DNA from 3 places in the Halolactibacillus sp. JCM 19043 genome. Region 1 is predicted to be linked to each of the others. Evidence: riboswitches for the same ligand, from Rfam matches in the RefSeq annotation. Region 1 holds a riboswitch; each other region holds the start of a gene.

Region 1 (3,283 bases):
CCTCGAAGGCGCTGGGCTTCTTTAAAAGTACAACGGTTATGAACAACCTCTAACCCGGCTTGTTTAGCGATGTGACACGCCTCGTCATTCACAACACCTTCTTGGAGCCAAAACACTTTCGGTTTTACTTGGATAGCTTCTTTCGCAATACCAACGGCCGCTTCTGGCGCGCGGAAGACTTGAACAATATCTATCGCTTCTGGCACACTTTGAAGATCCGGATAGGATATTTCACCTAAAATCGCCGTTTCTCGTGGATTGACCGGGATGATTTTATAGCCGAGTCGCTGCATTTTCTCCGCTAAACGATAACTCGGTCGCTCCTTTTTACCGCTTAAGCCTACAACCGCAATCGTTTTAGGCTTTACTTCTCCTTTCTCTGTCTTATGACTCGATGATAATGACCACTGGATGACCGCTTCATCATTAATTTTAATCGATCGCGGTCCATCTAATTCAATCCCGGTGGCAATTGTTAGAGCACGGTCTAAATCATGAATTAAGTCATCAATATGTTCGAGACCGACTGAGAGACGAATCAAGTCGTCTGTGACCCCGGTTTGTTTCAGTTCTTCTGTTGATAACTGTTGGTGCGTCGTGGAAGCAGGATGAATAATCAGTGATTTCGCATCGCCAACATTAGCAACATGTGACCATAAACTCACCGCTTCAATGACCGCTTTCCCTTCCTCTCGTCCGCCTTTAATGCCAAAGGTAATAATGGAGCCAAAACCATTATTCAGACGTTTTCTCGCTGCCACGTGAGATGGATGAGACGGGAGACCCGGGTAATTCACCCAATCAATCGCGGGATGTTTGTCTAAATAAGTGGCTAACTTTAATGCGTTCTGATTGTGGCGCTCCACTCGGAGGTGTAACGTTTCTAATCCTTGCAGTAAGCGAAAAGCCGAATCAGGACTTAAACACGCACCGAAGTCTCTTAAGAGTTGTACCCTTAATTTAACCGAGAAGGCAAGTCCACCAAACTCATTCGCATACCGAATATTGTTGTAACTTGGGTCAGGCTCGGTGAAGCCTTTAAATTTGTCCTGTTGCCACTTAAAGCGTCCCCCATCAACGACAATGCCACCCACCGTTGTTCCATGTCCACCAATCCACTTCGTCGCTGAGTGAATCACGATATCGGCGCCCTTTTCAATTGGCTTAATTAAGTAAGGTGTCGCAAAGGTGTTATCAATAATTAAAGGGATTTGATAGCGATGAGCAATCTCACTGACACCTTCTACATCAAAGACATCTAAACTTGGATTGCCAATAATCTCACCGAAAATCGCTTTGGTCTGGTCATTAATCGCTGCTTCAAATCCCACTAAATCATTTGGTTCAACAAAACGCACCGTAATTCCATAACGTTTTAACGTTGTTTTAAATAAATTGTATGTCCCACCATACAGATTAATTGCTGCGACAATCTCATCACCTGATTCACACAAATTAAGAATTGTTAAGGTAATGGCCGCCATACCAGATGACGTCGCCACAGCGGCAACACCACCTTCTAGTAAGGCGACTCTTTTTTCAAAAGCATCGACCGTTGGGTTGCCAATGCGGGAGTAAATATGACCGGTTTCTTCTAAGCTAAACAGTCTTTCGGCATGGGTTGTGTCTTGAAAAACAAAAGATGTGGATTGATAAATGGGGATCGCCCGCGCGCCAGTCGTTGGATCAGGCGCTGTCCCTCCGTGTAAAGATAGTGTGTCAAGTTGATACGTATCTTGATTTGTCATCTGTCATTCTCCTCTTCGCATATTTTTTAAATGAAGACAAAAAATTGTTATACCTAAGGGCTAAAACAATAAAAAAATGCCCTTTAAGCAGCTTGGATGCTTAAAGGACACGTCCTTAATAGAACTCATCATCCAAAGCAGTTACTGCTTTGCTGGTAGGGGCACCTTAGCATAAGCCAGGTTGCCGTGAAGTCGTAGAGCCAGATCTCTCGTTCACTCTTGATAATTGTTTATAAAATTTTGAATAAACTGATTATAACACAAAACACCAACGTGTCTAGTCTGTTTTAAAAGTTTTTTTGTTGAGTAATTAAAAAAAGAGCTCAATCACTTGTTTTAACAAATGATTGAGCTTAACACTTCCTTAACTGTTTAAAATAATGAACTTACCTTTACTGTTGAGACCAATCCGGGTTGTTTCACCTTTTTTAATCTCTTCCCGAAGTAAAGCTTCTGAAAGCAGATCTTCGATATTTTTTTGAATCGAACGACGAAGTGGTCTCGCGCCGTATTCTGGATCAAAACCTTCTTCTGCAATTTTTTCAATCGCCTTTTCAGACATCGTAAAGTCTAAGTCTTGTTCGTTTAGACGTTTTTTCAATTGATCCAACATTAATGTCACAATATCTTTCATATGTTTCTTCTCAAGTGAGTGGAAGACAATCGTTTCATCAATTCGGTTTAAGAACTCTGGACGGAACGCTTTCTTTAAAGCGTCGGTCACTTTTGATTTCATATCTTTATAATCACGCGTTTCATCTTCTAAGTTAAAACCAACAAATTTGTTTTGTTTTAACTCACTGGCACCAACATTAGATGTCATAATCAGCACCGTATTTCTAAAGTCAATCAGACGACCTTTAGAGTCAGTTAACCGTCCATCTTCTAATACTTGAAGTAGAATGTTAAAGACTTCTGGGTGCGCTTTTTCAATCTCATCCAATAACACGACCGAGTAAGGCTTACGACGAACTTTTTCTGTCAGTTGACCGCCCTCTTCATATCCGACATAACCTGGAGGTGAACCAACAAGACGTGACGTATTATGTTTTTCCATATACTCACTCATATCAATGCGAATCATCGCATCCTCATCACCAAACATCGCTTCAGCTAAGGCGCGTGCCAGTTCCGTTTTACCGACACCCGTTGGTCCAAGGAAAATAAATGAGCCAATTGGACGTTTCGGGTCTTTCAGTCCTGCACGTGCGCGACGAATCGCTTTTGATACGGCATCGACCGCTTCTTCTTGACCAATCACACGGCCGTGTAACGTTTGTTCTAAGCTTAAGAGACGGTCGCTTTCATCTTTTGTCAATGATTTGACTGGGACGCCTGTCCACGTTGAGACAACTGTCGCAATATCGTCTGTCACAACTTCTGAATCTACTTGCCCTTGTTTTTCTTTCCACTTACCTTTTGTTTCTTCTAATTCCTGACGCAGTTTTTGTTCCGCATCTCTAAATGAGGCCGCTTTTTCAAACTCTTGTGATTGGACTGCCGCATCTTTTTCTTTTTTAGCCTCTTCTAAACGT
Region 2 (3,283 bases), on a different contig from region 1:
CGTTGATTTAACTCTACAATATCAGACAATGTATCCAGCCAGTGTTCGTGCTGTTTCAGTGCTGAAGTCAAAATGTGTATCAGTTCTTCTGGTTGAATCGGATTATTTTCACTTAAAAACTGCTGATAAGCTGCTTGATTTTGCTGAATAATATCAACATCTAATGTTCTCATTTGTTGGCGGACTAAATCCAGTTCACTCATTTGACCCATTAATCCATCCATCATTTTCGCTAACTTCTCTTCTTCATCGACTTTCCCTTTCACCGCATCGGTGACAGACGTCGCTGAGCTACTCACTTGTTGAAATGACGCCACAAAGGATTCCATATCTATTTTAATGTGATCAATCGCTCCATAGTTACCCGAAAGACCTGCCGTCACTTGTTCGACAGCGTTAGGAATCTGCACCATCGATTGATTAATCATCGTTAAACTCTCGACACTATTGTTTGATACATGTTCAATTTCTTGTTTAAATGTCTCAAATTCTGTCAGCGATGTTTTCGTATTCTCAGCGAGCTTCCTAATCTCATCCGAAACAACCGCAAAGCCCTTTCCTGCTTCTCCTGCACGTGCCGCTTCAATAGAGGCATTTAGTGCAAGTAAGTTCGTCTGATCAGCAATCCCTTCGATGACCTTGACAATCTCGCCAATCTTTTCAACTTTGGCAAGTAACTGATCTAAATGCGTATTGACTGTCTCATTCCCCTTAGTCACTTGGAGACAAATATCTGACATTCTCTTAATATGTGATAAGCTTTCTTCTGTCGTTAAAGTCACTGCCTCAATTCGTTCGAATATATCTTCTGCCCGGCTCACATTCTCTTCAATAGTAGTTTCAATCTCAGACATTGTTGCGGTGACCTCTTCAGTGAAAGCGAGATTATCTTCTGATTGGCGTTTTAATATATCACTGACATGATGAATCGCATCTTTCACAAAACTGAGTTCGACTTCTACTTTTCCAAGTCCTGCCGTTGAACCAATCATTTGTAGTAAATATTCACGCGAATAATGTTCTAGTGACGTGATTGTGTGTTCTACTTTATCTTTTCGTTGTTTTCGTTTCATCCCTAACATAATTCCCCTTCTTTCTTCTTATTTATTTTACTATCCTGTCTGTTTTTCTTTCATACCATAGTAATATCGACCGATTCCCCTAAAAAATAAATACTTTTGCAATTCTTAACAGAAGGTCTAAATCAGAAAAAAACGGGCTACTTTCATTTTCATTTACATAACTACGTTGACAAAGTAATCATAATCGTGTATATTTACTGAAAATTCATACTTTTACAACCCATCAAGAGAGAGGGAGGGACTGACCCTGTGAACTCTCGGCAACCGCTAGTGATAGTAAGGTGCCAATTTCAGAAGCAAACGCTAAAGATGAGGAGGTAGACAGATCAACGGATTTTACGCCCTTCTCTTTTTTAGAGAAGGGTGTTTTTCATAGGGTTGTAGGAGATGAAAAAAGGTGGAGAATATTATGGCAACACAAACATTTACCGCAACATCAACTTTAGAGGATAAGTTTTTAGTCAAGAATACCGCACGTCAACATACTGTTTTCGTCGATGAACCTGAGTCCCTCGGCGGAATTGATACAGCAGTCAATCCAGTGGAATTGTTACTCGCAGCACTTGGTTCTTGCCAATCGATTGTCGCTCCAACGTATGCTGAGAAGTTTGATATTGATTTAAAAGGGTTTAAAGTTGAATTAGAAGGCGATATTGATTTGGATGGTTTCTTTGATAAAGCGGATGTCCGCCCTGGCTTTTATGATATCCGCGCGACGTATCATATTGAAACGGATGCCGGTGAAGAGAAAGTTAGTGACTTTGTCGCTTTCCTTGAAGCGCATTGCCCGGTTGAGGACACGATTGAAAATACCGTCGCTTTCTCATCAACATTCCATATTAAAAAATAATCTCTGTGCATAACGCACATCACCTAGAGCTCATAACGATATCTATAGAAAACAGCTTGGGGATTATTCCCCAAGCTGTTTGTCATTCAAATCTTTTATTTTACTCATTAGTCATATTAATATCCATTGTAGGATAAGGGATACCAATGTTTTCGCGGTCAAAGGTAACTTTGACTTCTTCTAATACGTCATAATAAACCGTCCAGTAATCTTCTGCTTTTACCCATGCCTTAACAGCGTAATCAACAGAAGAGTCGCCATGATTAGCTAGACGTACGAATGGTTCTGGGTCTTGCATAACTAATTCATGATTAGTGATAATCGTTCTTAACACTTGTAGTACATGTTGATTATCCGCATCATAGCTAACACCAAACGTAAAATCAACCCGGCGCGTACTATTAACGGAGTAGTTAGTAATACCAGCGTTAGACAGATTTCCGTTAGGAATGAAAATCATTTTATTATCTGCCGTCACAAGTTCTGTATAAAGAATTTGAATCGCTTTAACTGTACCGCTGTATCCAGCTCCTTCGATATAATCGCCGACTTTAAACGGGCGAATCGTTAGGAGTAAGACACCACCAGCAAGGTTGGCAAGGGAACCCTGAAACGCTAAGCCAATCGCTAAACCTGCCGCACCTAGAATAGCGACAAATGACGCAATCGGAATACCTAAAATACCGACAACTGAAATTACGAGTAACACTTTTAATACCGCACTTATTACTGACTGTAAGAACGGCTTTAGACTATCATCGAGTTTTGACTTTTCGATCTGACTGCCAATGACTTTAACAACAGCCTTAATGATGGCTAAACCAACAATTAATGTAATGATGGCTAACACAATTGGTTTAGCAATATCCACTAAAAGATTCATCCAATCCATTTTCTCATCTCCTTTGATATATAAAGCATGACTATTGTAACATGTTTCCTGCGTTTATACATGTTATCAACAACTCCTGATTGAAGTCGCAATGGTTCTCGACATTATAAAAAGGGCGTAAAACTCGATATTTCCTATTTTTTTCGACCAATCACTTCATTCTATTTAAACAAATAAATAAATCGCCGAAATCACCGTAGTCACAAAAATAAACACCCGATACGTTTCTTCTTTAATAATAGACACAAGCCAAATGCCAACACGTGTCCCAGCGAAGATAACCGGTAAAAGAATCAGGCTAATAATAGATGTTTCCATTCGATTGATTGCCACACAAACACATGGAAAGGTAACTTAAACATGTTCAGTAGAAGAAAAAACCACGCTGTTGAGCTAATCATCTTACGTTTACCAATCTGTTTACTTAAAATATAAATCGCAAAGATAGGACCAGCCGCA
Region 3 (3,283 bases), on a different contig from region 1:
ATACGATTATTTTAGCAAGTGGCATGGTCGGTGGTTTTGGTGAACATTACGGGCGAATTTCAGGTGCGCACTCGATTCATAACGGCCTTACCGTATTAGAAGAAACACATCAACACTTGCACGGGGATAAAGTGAGTTATGGGATTTTAGTCCAACTGGCGCTGTTTGATGAATGGGATGAGGTTAATCACCTGCTGCCATTTTACCAGGCACTCGGTTTACCGACGAGCTTCTTTGATTTAGGGATTCAAACAGACCTTGAAGAAAAATGGCAACAAGTCGCGCGTCATGCGACACGTGACGTGGAATCGATTCACTTATTAGGCAAGGTCACACCAGACCTCGTCCATCATGCGATGAGTGAATTGGAACAACATGTCTCGCGTTTGAGAAAGGATGATGCCAAATGATCAAGCGACGCATCGCTTGTCTTCAGATCGATATTCAGTTTGGTGATGTAACAGCTAATTTACAAGAAGTGGCCAAGCAATTTAACCACCTTGATGCTGATGTTGATACCGTTGTGTTACCAGAGTTTTGGCCAATGGGCTATAGCTTAGATCGTTTAGCAGAGGTAGTTGAATATGATATGTTGACGCCGATTAAAACACTGGCGAAACAGTATAACGTCGATATTATTGCCGGTTCTGTGCCAACCAAGCGCGACGGGAAGTTTTATAATTCGCTCCCGGTCATCACCCGTGAGGGTGAGGTCGTTTTTTGGTATGATAAGGTCCACTTGTTTCGACTGATGGATGAAGAAAATTTCTTAGCGGAAGGAAAAGAATGTGGTGTTTTCACTCTCTCAGGTGTCACATCTGCGGCCGTGATTTGCTACGACATTCGTTTTCCGGAGTGGATTAAAACGCAGATGCTGGAAGACGTTGACCTGTTATATGTTGTCGCCGAGTGGCCGAAGCAACGCCTCGATCATTGGCGAGCGTTACTGATTGCGCGTGCGATTGAAAATCAAGTCTATGTTGTGGCATGTAACCGTGTCGGGAGTGATCCCAATAATACGTTTGCGGGTCATTCGATGGTCATTGACCTTGGGGTCAAGTCATCAGTGAAGCAGATGATCAAACCGGGATACTGACAGCTACGATTGATTTAGCTGAGGTAAAGCAAATCAGACGACAAATTCCTGTTTATGAAGATCGACGTCCTGATCTCTATCGTTTAAAATAAGGGATCATTCACGAAAAGTTTTAAAAGTTTAGAAAATTGTGTTGACTTTTCATTTGATACTGTGTAAAGTAAGTCTCAACAAAAAAATATTGACCGGATCTTATCAAGAGAGGTGGAGGGACTGGCCCTTTGAAGCCTCGGCAACAGACATGTATGTCCTCGTGCCAAATCCAGCAGCCCTAGTTAGGGATGACAGATAAGTTGAGACAACATTTAACGCCTCAATTTATCACTTGATAAATTGAGGCGTTTTAATTTCCAGAGGGGTCCGGGAACAAATAAGGGGGAAGTAACAATGAGAAAGTTATTAGGTTTGATTGGTTTAGTCGTATTAGTCGTACTGGCAGGATGTGGCAGTGAAGCAGGTGCCTTAAGTGAAGATGAAGTCACTGTTGGGGTGACAGCGGGTCCACATGAACAGATTTTAGAAAAGGTAAAAGAACTCGCGGCTGATGAAGGCTTAACCGTCAATATTGAAGTGTTTACTGAATATGTGATTCCAAATACGGCACTCGATGAGGGTGAACTTGATTTAAATAGCTATCAACACCAACCGTTTTTAGATAATGCGAAAAGCGATCGTGGTTATGAGATTGAAGCCGTCGCAACAACGGTGAACTTCCCAATGGGGATTTACTCAACAGGTATTAGTGACGTTAGTGAATTAGAAGAAGGCGACTCGGTTGCGTTACCGAACGACCCAACGAACGGGGCGCGTGCCTTAATGTTATTTGAAGATGCCGGACTCATCACCTTAAAAGAGGGTGTAGGCGCTGAGGCCATGGTCATTGATATTGAAGAAAATCCATTAAACTTAGAATTTATTGAACTTGAAGCATCTCAAATCCCGCGTCAATTAGAAGAAGTCGATGCGGCTGCGATTAATACAAACTTTGCGATTGAACATGGTTTTGTTCCAACAGAGGATTCGATTTACATCGAACCAAGTGACTCACCTTGGGTGAACTTAATTGTCGCAAGAGAAGAAAATGTCGACGCCCCTGTCGTTGAGAAGTTCATTAATATTTATCAATCGGACGAAATCAAACAATTTATTGAGGACACATTCGAAGGATCTGTTGTTGCCTCATGGTAAGGAGGTAGCTTAAATGATTGAACTTAAACATATTACAAAAGTATTCAAGACGGGGAAATCTGATGTGAAAGCGCTGGATGATGTGAGCTTAACCGTTGAAAAAGGTGAAATCTTTGGTGTGATTGGCTATAGCGGGGCGGGTAAAAGTACCCTCGTTCGCATGGCCAACCTTTTAGAAGAGCCAACATCAGGCGATGTCATTATTGATAGCGATAACTTAGTGACGTTATCAAAAGAGGCACTTAGAAAGAAACGCCAACGGATTGGGATGATTTTTCAAGGGTTTAATTTATTAAAAACGCTCACCGTCTATCAAAACATCGCGATTCCACTGAAACTTACGGGTGTTGCTGAAAATGAAATCAAAACGCGAGTAAAAAAGTATTTAGAGATTGTTGGACTGAGTGATAAAACGGATGTCTATCCGAATCAACTCTCAGGTGGACAAAAACAACGGGTCGCCATTGCCCGTGCGCTCTCACATGAGCCAGATATCTTGTTGAGTGACGAGGCGACAAGTGCCCTTGATCCAGATACAACCGATCAAATTCTTGAACTACTATTAAAAATAAACCGAGAACTTGGGATTACGATTCTACTTATTACCCATGAGATGCATGTCATCCAGCGGATTTGTGACCGCGTGGCGGTTATGGAAAACGGGAAAATCATTGAACAAGGTCCGGTTGTTGATTTATATACCGAACCGAAGCATCAAACAACGAGACGCTTTGTCGAAAGTATCTTTCCAAGTCAAACACCGAAGCACATTATTAAAGATCTACAAAAAGAAGGGCCAATTCTTGATTTAACGTTTGTTGGCAGTGCCACAGAGAGCCCGAGTCTATCAGTTATTTCAAACCGTTATCAGATTGAAACAAATATATTATCTGGGAATATTGTTGAGTTAAAAGATCAGACATTTGGAAAACTACGTGCGCATATTAAAGGGTCAGTTCAAGAAACGACGAAATCCATTGATTACTTAACGGACCAAGG

The links. A riboswitch is a leader RNA that binds a small molecule or an ion and turns the genes downstream of it on or off. The one in region 1 is predicted to bind S-adenosylmethionine.
Region 2: another riboswitch for S-adenosylmethionine. It lies ahead of JCM19043_RS01870 (OsmC family protein); the one in region 1 lies ahead of JCM19043_RS08580 (PLP-dependent aspartate aminotransferase family protein).
Region 3: another riboswitch for S-adenosylmethionine. It lies ahead of JCM19043_RS02320 (MetQ/NlpA family ABC transporter substrate-binding protein); the one in region 1 lies ahead of JCM19043_RS08580 (PLP-dependent aspartate aminotransferase family protein).

Annotation. Positions count from the first base shown of each region.
Region 1 covers NZ_BAXD01000015.1:5,990-9,272, reverse strand. Annotated here, with positions in the region: gene JCM19043_RS08580 (PLP-dependent aspartate aminotransferase family protein) at 1-1,748, opposite strand, end outside; SAM riboswitch class I at 1,871-1,977, opposite strand; gene JCM19043_RS08575 (ATP-dependent Clp protease ATP-binding subunit) at 2,113-3,283, opposite strand, start outside.
Region 2 covers NZ_BAXD01000002.1:30,085-33,367, reverse strand. Annotated here, with positions in the region: gene JCM19043_RS01875 (methyl-accepting chemotaxis protein) at 1-1,073, opposite strand, end outside; SAM riboswitch class I at 1,300-1,398, shown strand; gene JCM19043_RS01870 (OsmC family protein) at 1,492-1,932, shown strand; gene JCM19043_RS01865 (mechanosensitive ion channel family protein) at 2,033-2,824, opposite strand; gene JCM19043_RS16220 (hypothetical protein) at 2,990-3,142, opposite strand; gene JCM19043_RS01860 (sulfite exporter TauE/SafE family protein) at 3,118-3,283, opposite strand, start outside.
Region 3 covers NZ_BAXD01000002.1:132,299-135,581, forward strand. Annotated here, with positions in the region: gene JCM19043_RS02310 (iron-containing alcohol dehydrogenase family protein) at 1-410, shown strand, start outside; gene JCM19043_RS02315 (nitrilase-related carbon-nitrogen hydrolase) at 407-1,096, shown strand; SAM riboswitch class I at 1,286-1,391, shown strand; gene JCM19043_RS02320 (MetQ/NlpA family ABC transporter substrate-binding protein) at 1,484-2,284, shown strand; gene JCM19043_RS02325 (methionine ABC transporter ATP-binding protein) at 2,298-3,283, shown strand, end outside.